2 regions of the Ruminococcus sporogenes genome follow, and region 1 is predicted to be linked to the other one. Evidence: riboswitches for the same ligand, from Rfam matches in the RefSeq annotation. Region 1 holds a riboswitch; the other holds the start of a gene.

Region 1 (5,556 bases):
TTTCAGTGAAACTGAGGCAAGCAAAAAGTTTTCGTTCAGAAACAGGCTTGACGAATATATTTATACTCATATATACAAACCGAATAAAAAGTATGAGAGAACTCCTTTTGACTTCTGTCAGTATTTTTCATCATATGGTTATCTGCTTGTTGAGCAGCATAAGCCTCAGGAGGCGGTTGATAAGCTTGAAAAGGCTATAAGGTATAATCCTGTTAATGTTGAACCGAGATTTGAGCTTGCGGAGGCTTTTAAGCTCATGCATGAGCCGCAGCAGCTTTTTGCCTGTGTTAGGGATACGCTTGAAATTTCTACTACGCCTTATCATATTGCTCGCTGTTATACGAATTTAGGATATTATTGTATTGAAATCAAGGATTATGACAGCGCAGTATGTTTTTATTATGAAAGCTTAATATATGCTCAGAATGAAGCTGTAAACGGAGAGCTGCAGCATATAAGAGCGATAACCGGGAAACAGGTTGTTCCTCCTACAAGAGAAGAAGTTCTTTCGGCGTTCGAAAAATATAAGATAAGGAACGGTCCGAATCCTGAGGTAGTTAACATCGCATACTCTTTGGGAAGCTATTGTATGGAGCATAATGCGCCTCCGCAGGAAACGCTGTTTTATATGCAGATCGTATATAACCTTACAAACAGTAACGAGGTCAAGGAAATTATAGAAAAATTAAACGCGCAGTTGGCTGCTCAAAGAGCCAGAAATAATTAAATTAAAAGGGACATGCTCAAAAAACATGTCCCTTATTTTAAAAGCTGTTCTCTCATAAACTGTAGAAGCTTTTTTTCACGTCTTGAAACCTGTACCTGAGTCATGGAGAGTTTTTTGGCGGTAGCGGATTGTGTGCAGCCCTTATAATATCTCATATAAATAAGCTCTCTGTCTTTTTCCTCCATAAGCTCTAAAATCTGACGAAGAGCAAGCATATCGCCGATTTCTGTGTCAGGCGCAGGTACGGCTATATCTATCTGACTTCCGCTTTCATCTGAGTTATCAGTGAGAGAAACCGGCGGAAGACTTACAGATAATGCTTCTGCAATTGTGCATTCGTCTGCGTCAAGCTGACTGCTTAGCTCGCTTAGCGTAGGCTCTCTTCCCAATTTTTTGGACATTTCTTCTCTGGCTCTTACTGTTTTAAGCGAAAGCTCCTTTAAACTCCGGCTTACTTTAACTGTGCCGCCGTCTCTGAATAGTCTTTTTATTTCGCCGAGTATTACAGGTACTGCATAGGTTGAAAATTTTACGCCTCTTTCGCTGTCGAAGGCTTCAACCGCCTTTAAAAGACCTATACAGCCTGCGGAATAAAGATCGTCGTATTCAATACCACGGCCTCTGAAACGGTTTGCGCACAGGTGAACAAGACCGAGGTTTTCTTCGGCAATGGGTTTATTCATTTTTAACTCCAAGCTTTTTTCTCATAGTTATTACAGTGCCTTTGCCAACTGTACTGCGAACGGTCAGCTTATCCATAAAGCTTTCCATAACAGCAAAGCCTAATCCGGCTCTTTCTTCAAACGGAGCGGTTGTGTAAAGAGGTTCCATAGCCTTTTTTATGTCCGGAATGCCGCAGCCTTTATCTTTGATTCTTATGTAAAGTTCATTATCGGAGAGTATTTTTCCGGTAATTTCAATAATTCCTTCAGTGTCCCTGTAAGCATGTACTATACAGTTGGTTACCGCTTCTGAAACGGCGGTCCGTATGTCCGCTATATCCTCAATCCCCGGATCCATAAGCGCTGCAAAGGCGCAGACCGCCGTTCTTGCAAAACCTTCATTCTGGGATTTGCTGACAAAACTTATTTTCATTTCATTTTCAGTATTCATTTTTATTTATATTCCCTCCTGTCCGCTGCTGATTGACGCTAAGCGGTCGATTCCTGAAAGGCGCATTACCTTTCTTATATGATTGGGCGGATTTCTGACGGTAACTTTACCGTTAAGCTCCTGCATAAGCTTATATCTTCCCATAACCAGTCCGATTCCTGAGCTGTCCATAAATCCTACGTCGGAGAAGTCGAGTATAAGTTCCTGAGGCTGATTTTCTCTGAGAGCAAAGTCTATTTCCATTCTGAGATTTTTGGCGTTGTGATGATCTATTTCACCGGACAATACGGCAACCGTCCTGCTTTCTTCTTCGATTATTTTTACAGACATTTTTATCCTCCCTAAAGAAATTTTTAGATTCGGTTATATTTTTCCTGTTGGTAAAATATTATTTTTATATACAGTGTATTTATTTTTCTAATAACAGTTTAATATATTTTATGTGAGCTTTTTTGTCAGATTCAGTTGCCTGAAGAAATTAATTTTTATGTTCTGAAAACGTTTAATAATTATGTTAATGGGATATACATAATTAAATAGTATAAACAATTATAAATTGCTCTATCCTTAACAGTTTTGTTGATAATTATTTGTATGAAAGGTAGAAAATGAAAAAAACAGTTGACTATTAAACGTTTTAGTGTTATCATATAAACATAAGGAAGATCTTTCCGATTTAAAATTTAATATTTGGCAAACTTATTGAAAAGTAAGGACGCAAAGCTAAGGGTCTAAGCCGTCTAAAAACGGTATGACAGCCGGTTGCTAACACTTGTAGTTTACATTTGTTATTTTAATTGAGTTTATAGCTGCGTCTTTTTGCATGAAAAGACGCAGCTTTTTATTTTATTAAAATAACGAGTGTATCCGGCCGTAATATGAAGGAGTGTTATTTTATTTATGAAAACAGTGGTAAATTCTAAAAGGATAGTTGCAGTTTTATCTGCTTTAGTAATGATATTAATGATTTTTTCTAATGCTTCAGCAGAAACTTATACTTACCGAACGCTGACATATTTAGCGGGAGATGTAGACAATCTTGTAGGAGCGTCTGAGGTAAGCTTTCAGAAAATAATAAATACAACCTTTGACGCGGCTGCGTCGTCAAGGTTTTCAAGAAACGGTTATCATCTTAAATCATGGTATGTACCGTCAACAGGGGAGACGGTAGGAACCGGCTCGCAATATACTATGCCTGATCACGACATTACCTTTGTGGCAAACTGGGTTCCGGAAACATATAAAATTACTTTTACAGGTAAAGGCGGAAAAACCGATGAGGGAAGCGCTAATATTTATATTGACGCCGAATACGGAACGACTATGATTCTTCCTGAAAATCCTTTTACTTACAGCGGTTATCAGTTTAAAGGCTGGCAATATGACGGAGTAACTTATAACGCCGGAGATGAATTTGAAATACCTGCGATACTTTCCGGAGCAAAAATTGTAATTTCCGCAGTATGGTCAAAGTCCTCAAATATAGTAACCACAGCGCCTGTAACAACAGTGACAACTCAGACGACAACAGTTATAACCTCTGCTGAAACTGAAGCTACGGCTTCTGCGCCGATAATTACGTCGACAGCTACGGATGTTTCAGTAACTGAAAGTTTGCCGGTTTCTTCAGAAACTGCAACTGTTACTGATGTAAATAGTACAGGCAGTACATTAATTAAAAAATATGAGCTGAATGCGGAGCTTGATTTTAATGACAGTGATAAAAAAATGTATTATATCCAGATGGATGAAATTGCAGAAGAGGGAACGATTGAAAAGCTTGAAATCAATTTATCGTCTAAAAACGGCAATATAAATAATTTCATTGCGGGTATCGGTACTGTGGTAGACGGATCGTGGTATCAGATAGATTATAATGAAAATATTCAGTCGCAGAATTATACTATAAATTTTGCGGATCCTGATATATGCGGTAAAATTAACGGCGGCAGCATACAGGTTGGATATTGGTGGGGCAATACCGCTCCTCTTTATATTGATTCATTAACAGTCACATATAAAACAGAGTCAGCGGTTACAACAGCTCCTCCGGTAACGACAATGTCTGAAGCGGCTTCGGATGAAAATATAGTATCAACCGCAGAGACAACGACGTCTTGTATTGAAACGACAACAGTTGCAGAGAATTTGATTACAGTTACTACATCTTTAATGACTTCTGAACCTGTGACGACGGTTACGACCGCTGAACAAACTACTACGGTCACAACTCTTAAGAACTCTCAATATTCTAAAATTGTTTCTTTTAATACAGAAATAGAAAATAACAGTACGATTACTATAAACGCCGGCGATCTGCTTTCTGTTAATCAGATAGTTGAAAGTATTCAATTGAATTTTACGTCGGACGGACGTAAAATAAATAACTATACAATTAGTGTTGGTATATCGAGGAATGACAATGGATGGGAACAAATTGATTTTCAAGATAACTGCGATTGCAGCCAATTAATTATAGGCGTTGAAATATCTGAAGAAATTCAGAAAATGATAACTGAGGACGGCTGTTTTAATATCAGCTATTGGTGGGGCGATAACGAAAATTTAGTTCTTGAATCCGTTAGAGTTAATTATAGAATTGACAGCGGCGACTATAATAAGGACGGAAAAGTAACGCTTGAAGACGCCGAAGCGCTGAGAAAATATATGGTAGGTATTAAAACATCAGGATTTGAAATAGATAATCAATCGGCAGATTTAAATGGCGACGGGAAAGTTAATGTATTTGATTATATGTATCTTGCAAGATTATTAGCTTAAATAAGCTATCGTCTTAATCTCCTTTCATAAAAAAAATATCCGTATCATAAGATACGGATATTTTTTTTATGAATTGATTATTTCTTCGATTTTAATTAGCTCGTCTGAGGTGAACGAAGTTTTGAAAGCGGATTCAGCATTTTCTGCAATCTGTTCAGGCCGGCTTGCTCCTATAAGAACTGTTGTAATCTTTCCGTCACGAAGAACCCATGAAAGAGCCATCTGGGAAAGTTTTTGTCCTCTTGACGAAGCTATTTCATTGAGCTTATGCAGCTTATCAATAGTTTTTTTGTCCGGAGTATTATTCATCCAAGGACGTTTTGATGCCGCTAAAGAGGAACCGATATATTTATCGGTAAGCAAGCCCTGTGCCAGAGGTGAGAATACTGCAAGACCAAGACCGTTTTCATCAGCGTAATTTTTAAGACCGTCAGTTTCTATCCATCTGTTAAACATAGAATATGAAGGTTGATTTATAATGAATGGGGTTTTAAGCTCGTTGAATATTTTCTGTATTTCAGCAGTCTGAACAGAGTTATAATTTGATATGCCTACATACATTGCTTTTCCCTGCCTTACAGCATGATCCAACGCCAGAGCAGTTTCCTCAAGAGGCGTTTCGGGATCAAAGACATGGTGATAGAATATATCGACATAATCAAGTCCCATTCTTTTAAGCGACTGATCTAATGAGGAAATAAGATATTTTCTTGAACCGTGTTTAGCGCCGTAGGGGCCGGGCCACATATCGTATCCGGCTTTAGTTGAAATACAGAGTTCATCACGATATACTTTTAAGTCTCTTTTTAATATCTTGCCGAAGTTCTCTTCCGCTGATCCGTTATACGGATTACCGTAATTATTTGCGAGATCAAAATGATTGATTCCAAGATTAAATGCCGTGCGGCACATATTTTCCATATTTTCAAAATTAT
Region 2 (5,556 bases), on a different contig from region 1:
TCTGTGCCGTACAGAGCACATGTTCTTTGAGCCGGACAGAATCGGCGCTTTCCGTGAAATGATCTGCTCCGATACTGTTGAAGAAAGAGAAGCCGCTCTTGCTAAGATCGAGCCTATGCAGCAGGCCGACTTTGAAGCCCTTTATGAAGCGCTTGAAGGCTGCCCTGTTACAATCAGATTCCTGGATCCTCCGCTTCACGAATTCGTTCCTACAGAAGAAGCTGACATTGAAGCTCTTGCTAAGGCTCAGGGCAAGTCAGTTGAAACAATAAAGAATATCATAGCTTCGCTTCACGAATTCAATCCAATGATGGGTCACAGAGGCTGCCGTCTTGCCGTAACATATCCCGAAATCGCAGTAATGCAGACAAAGGCTGTTATAAAGGCTGCTATCGCAGTTTCAAAGAGACACCCCGATTGGACAATCGTTCCTGAAATCATGATCCCGCTGATCGGAGACATCAAGGAGCTTAAATACGTTAAGAAGTTTGTTGTTGAAACAGCAGACGCAGTAATAAAGGAAGCCGGCGCAGACCTCAAGTATGAGGTGGGTACAATGATCGAGATTCCAAGAGCTGCGCTGACAGCCGATGAAATCGCCAAGGAAGCTGAATTCTTCTGCTTCGGCACAAACGATCTTACTCAGATGACATTCGGATTCTCAAGAGACGACGCAGGCAAGTTCCTCGACGCTTACTACGACGCTAAGATTTTCGAGAACGATCCGTTCGCTAAGCTCGACCAGACAGGTGTAGGCAAGCTTATGGATATGGCTGTTAAGCTCGGTAAGGAAGTTCGTCCTGAAATGCACATCGGCATATGCGGCGAGCACGGCGGAGATCCTTCATCAGTTGAATTCTGCCACAAGCTTGGTCTGACATACGTTTCCTGCTCGCCTTTCCGCGTTCCGATCGCAAGACTTGCCGCTGCACAGGCTGCTATTGCAAGCAAGTAATCTTTGTATTTTTAATAATCATGTTTAACAAAAGCCTTTGCTTTCGTTAAACACAAAAAGCCCCGTTCAGACGTTTAAAAGTCTGATACGGGACTTTTATTTATAAATTGAAACAAAATAAAAAGACGAGGAATTCGGCTATTCTGACAGGTCTATGAATTCTTGAAAATTCACCGGCTATAAAGTCAGGTATTCTATATGCTGACAGCCCTTTGCCCCTGTAAAACCACGAAAAGACCTGAACGTATCGTTTAATCTGATTGTGATTCAATTATTGACATATTAAAACCGGCGCCTGAATAAAATCAGGCGCCGGTTTGTATAAATAAAGAAGAAGGAAATCTATGTTAAAGACTCTCGTATTAGCTTAACCAAAATATCTCTTTAAAAGACCTGCAAACGCACAGCCGTGACGAGCCTCGTCCTTAGCCATTTCATGTACCGTATCATGGATTGCGTCAAGATTAAGCTCCTTAGCTCTTGAAGCCAACTTTTTCTTGCCCTCACACGCGCCGTTTTCAGCCATAACTCTAAGCTCAAGATTTTTCTTTGTGGAATCTGTTACTACTTCGCCGAGAAGCTCAGCAAATTTAGCCGCATGCTCTGCTTCCTCATAAGCTGCCTTTTCATAGTAAAGACCAATTTCAGGATAGCCTTCTCTGTGCGCTACTCTTGCCATAGCAAGATACATGCCAACCTCGGAACATTCGCCGTTGAAATTCTCCTTAAGACCTTCTATTATTTCAGGATCAACGCCCTTTGCAACGCCTACAACATGCTGATCAGCCCATGCAAGACCCGCTGTTTCCTTAACCTCATTAAACTTCGAAGCCGGCGCCTTGCACTGTGGACATGACTCCGGAGCAGCTTCTCCCTCATATACATAACCGCAAACTGAACAAATAAACTTCTTCATTCTAAAATCCTCCAAATATATTATGTTTTAAATCAAAATCGAACCGAAAAGAATAATGTCTCTTAAGTTCTGAATTTATTATAATACATCAAAATTCAGTTGTCAAGCCATTTTTATAAAAATTCACAAACTTTTCACAATCAAGCTGTTCAATATGCAATAACAGGTGATAATGGTTATCACTTAGAAATAAAAAAAGAAAGACGCGCCAGCGTCCTTCTTTGAAATTACAAATAACTCACTTGGAAATAATTTCACCCCAAGCATTTTCCTTATCTGCTGACATATTGTATCTGCATATACTGATAGCGTCATACAAATCAGTAGATTGGTCCTCATTAACGTTAGCAAAAAATTCTTGCTTTTTGTTAAGATTTTCCATACTCATCATTTTCTTTGTAACCATAATCGCATCATAAAGATCAACATTGCCGTCGCCGTTTACATCGCCTCTTAAAGCGACTTCAGCATTGGTATTGCCTTTTTCTTCAATATAAACCATGTGCCTGGTTACAGGCTTTGCAGCCTCTAAAACCGTAATAGCGCTGTCGTTGATTTCAACATTGTCAAATTCGCCGATATTGCCATTACACAGATTGCCGATTCTGGAAACCCTTACATCATAAACTGTTCCTTCTTCAGCGTTTTCCGGAACTTCGAAAGTTAAAGTAGACATTACCTTACCGTCTTGAAAATGCGTACCGGTAAAATTTACTAAGGTAACAACATTATCAACTACGCAAGAAGTAACAACGCCTTCTATTCTTTCAAGCTTAAGTTCACTGTCGAATTCAATGTCAAGGTTATAGCCTGCGCATCTGTTTCCCGACTCAAGAGTTAAGTCAACGGTAACATATTTACCTGCAACCGCAACTGAATCGGATAAATTGATTACTGCGCTGGTTTCTTCCGCGGATAGACTCATCGTTCCGCAAGAAACAGCCATAGCGGCCGTTGCTAATAATGCGGACAATCTTTTAAATGTTTTTTTCATAATTACCCTTCTTTCAAAAAATCAAGGGCAATCTTACTGTTTGGGACGTATGACTTTTGATTACGATAACTGTTTTTAATCAGTTATCAAAAAACAATAATCATAAATTATTGTGCAACTGGCAATCATACCGTTTCAAATGAGAAACGGGTTAGACCCTTAGCTTTGCGTCCTTACTTTTCAATAAGTTTGCCAAAATATTTTTTCTCACTCTTCTTGCTTGCAATTTAGAATCGCTTAATAGCATCAATGCTTTCGCTTTTTCTATGTTCTAAGTATACCATGATTTTCCTTGGAAGTCAACTAATTTCGGCGTTTTCTCTATTTTGATAAAATAATTGTTAGCAGCCTTGTGCAGATTGTATAGTACATTGGCAGAAATATACTAAAACAACCTTTTTATTGACAAAATAGGATAATCATGTTCATATGGCTTTATTATTTCCGGGTGTTTTCCGGCATATTCATAAATAGTTTTTTCCAGTCCCCGGGAAAGAAAATCCATAAGCTGTGACAGAGGACGGCTGTAAATCTCAGGACACACAGGCGAAATCGTTATAGCAAGCAGTCCTTCATCAACGGACATAATTCTGAACGGCCATATAAAGCAGTCAAAGGGCTTATCAACGCCCAGCATACAGCCCTTTTCAGGATCAAGTGCGGGACAATAAAACAATTCGCCGTCAGGAAGATTTCCGGCGTCTACCACAAAGCCGCCGTCCTTTTCAATGAATCCTACGTTCGGTCTGAGTTCGGCAAGCCTTCGCCTGGTTTTTTCATTCATAACCGGCATTTCCCAAAGATCTGTATTGTCAAATCCGCAGCATATTTTGCAGGACGCGCATATTTTATTTTCCAGTAAACCCTTAAGCATTTTTAATTCTCCCTTACTGCTCCGAAACAATTCTGCTCAGCGCTTCAATATCCTTTATGTCGTAATATCCGTCTCCGTTTATATCCGCAAGATAAACTCTCTCAGAAGGGAATTCTCCCCTGCCCTCAAAAACAAACCTGTTCAGCAGGACAAGATCAAAAATATCCCTCACGCCGTCTCCGTTGAGATCTCCGGGCAGCTCGTACATATCCGGCTCGCTGACTGTTATTTCAAAGCTCTGATAAAAGCCGTTATAGCCGATAGTTATTGTCTGAACCCCCTCCACCTGCGGATTATACCCGTCGAAGGAATAGGCGGTTATCTGATTTTTACTATTATTATCAAAATAAGCGTAAACTATCATTCCGCTCAAATCAAGCTGCTGACCGATAACATACTCTGTTTTATCCGGCAGTCTTGTTATTTTAAGTTCCGTCATCTGCTTTTCGCTCACCGTCACCATAAAATAGTCTTTAAATCCATTATACTCCACCTCTATAGTTTTTGTTCCGGCGCTGCTGTCGAAACCGTTTATATTATAATCCGATATTTCCTCCATAACGTTATTGTCGTAAACTGCATTTATCCTTAAACCGGTAACGTCAAGTCTTTCGCCCTGCTTATACATGGTTTTTTCAGGCGCGCTGACAACTTCGATGCCTATTAGACTTTTCTCCGCTACCCTGACTTTAAATGACGCGGTTTTTTCCATATATGAAACGATTACGGTATGTTCTCCGGCAATCGGCTCAAATCCCGACACAGTAAAATCCGTTACAATTTTCTCGCTTCCGTCGCCGTACTTCGCCGTTACCTCAATACCCTCCAGCGAAAGCTTTTCTCCCTCCTTATATTCTTTCTTCGCCGGCTCGGAGGTTATCGCTATGCTTTCCAGGACAGCGGATTCAAATTCTTCTCCGCTGATACGTTCCGCAAATGTCAGAGCCACCCATCCTTCTTTATTATTATACTTTGTTTTGCCCCAGATATGCTCGTCAGCCTCAACCGTCTGCGATACGCTGAATTCGGTCCTGTTATCCAGAACCTCCAGCGACTTATAGCTAAGGCCCGGCCCCTCCCTGAGATTTAGACCGTTATCCGATGTCACCCTCCATTTTTCGGTTTTACCGCTGCCGTTCCCGCTTTCGCCGTATTCAAGCGGCCCCCCGACTATATATCTTGAATAATCAAGTATGCACCAGCTCTCCCTGCCGTCGGCAAAGATTTTTCCCCAGAGACTTCCATCGTTCGTTTTTTTCTCCGTCACCTCGTAAATGGTGTTCATGGGCAGAAAACCTGTTTTTGACGACGACGAATCCGCAGACTCGCGCAGATTTATACCGCTTTCCGTATTCACTCTCCATACCTCGGATTTATTTTCCGTTCTGTCGGAAAGGAAAAGCTTTGTTTCGTCCTCTCTGCGGTTTACAAGCCCCTGCAAAACGCTTCCTCCGGCTACGCGCCATTCTCCGAACGCCTTTGCAATCTCAAGAAAGCTATGCTTTTCAGCCCCGTCTATAAGATAGCTCTTCAGATCAAATTCATCATATACAGACCATATATTACCCATATTATAAGAAAGTGAAACCAGCGCGTCAAACTGATTCTGTTTAAGGCTTATATTATATTTATCCGCAAATTTATTAACATAGCCCTCGTATGTACCCAACGCGTTTTTAAGGAGCTTTTCCGCTTCCTCCTCCGTTATTCCGTCCGGATATTCGTCCGCTCCCACTCCCGTTCCATAGCCGATAGTCCACTGGCTGTAATCCCAGTATTTATATTTACTGAATCCCTCGCACTTCTTGATAAGCTCT

The links. Region 1 has a riboswitch for cyclic di-GMP ahead of ACYQ0N_RS02135 (DUF5620 domain-containing protein). Riboswitches for the same ligand answer to the same signal wherever they lie in the genome.
Region 2: it holds a riboswitch for cyclic di-GMP, as region 1 does, so the genes downstream of both, ACYQ0N_RS14020 (dockerin type I repeat-containing protein) here and ACYQ0N_RS02135 (DUF5620 domain-containing protein) in region 1, are expected to answer to the same signal.

The regions. Positions count from the first base shown of each region.
Region 1 is NZ_BAAHOA010000001.1:418,858-424,413, forward strand. It holds gene ACYQ0N_RS02115 (tetratricopeptide repeat protein) at 1-727, shown strand, start outside; gene ACYQ0N_RS02120 (sigma-70 family RNA polymerase sigma factor) at 760-1,410, opposite strand; gene spoIIAB (anti-sigma F factor) at 1,403-1,840, opposite strand; gene ACYQ0N_RS02130 (STAS domain-containing protein) at 1,847-2,170, opposite strand; cyclic di-GMP riboswitch class I at 2,523-2,610, shown strand; gene ACYQ0N_RS02135 (DUF5620 domain-containing protein) at 2,741-4,621, shown strand; gene ACYQ0N_RS02140 (aldo/keto reductase) at 4,688-5,556, opposite strand, start outside.
Region 2 is NZ_BAAHOA010000004.1:240,928-246,483, forward strand. It holds gene ppdK (pyruvate, phosphate dikinase) at 1-955, shown strand, start outside; gene ACYQ0N_RS14015 (NADH peroxidase) at 1,323-1,871, opposite strand; gene ACYQ0N_RS14020 (dockerin type I repeat-containing protein) at 2,110-2,865, opposite strand; cyclic di-GMP riboswitch class I at 2,976-3,069, opposite strand; gene ACYQ0N_RS14025 (hypothetical protein) at 3,251-3,739, opposite strand; gene ACYQ0N_RS14030 (bacterial Ig-like domain-containing protein) at 3,753-5,556, opposite strand, start outside.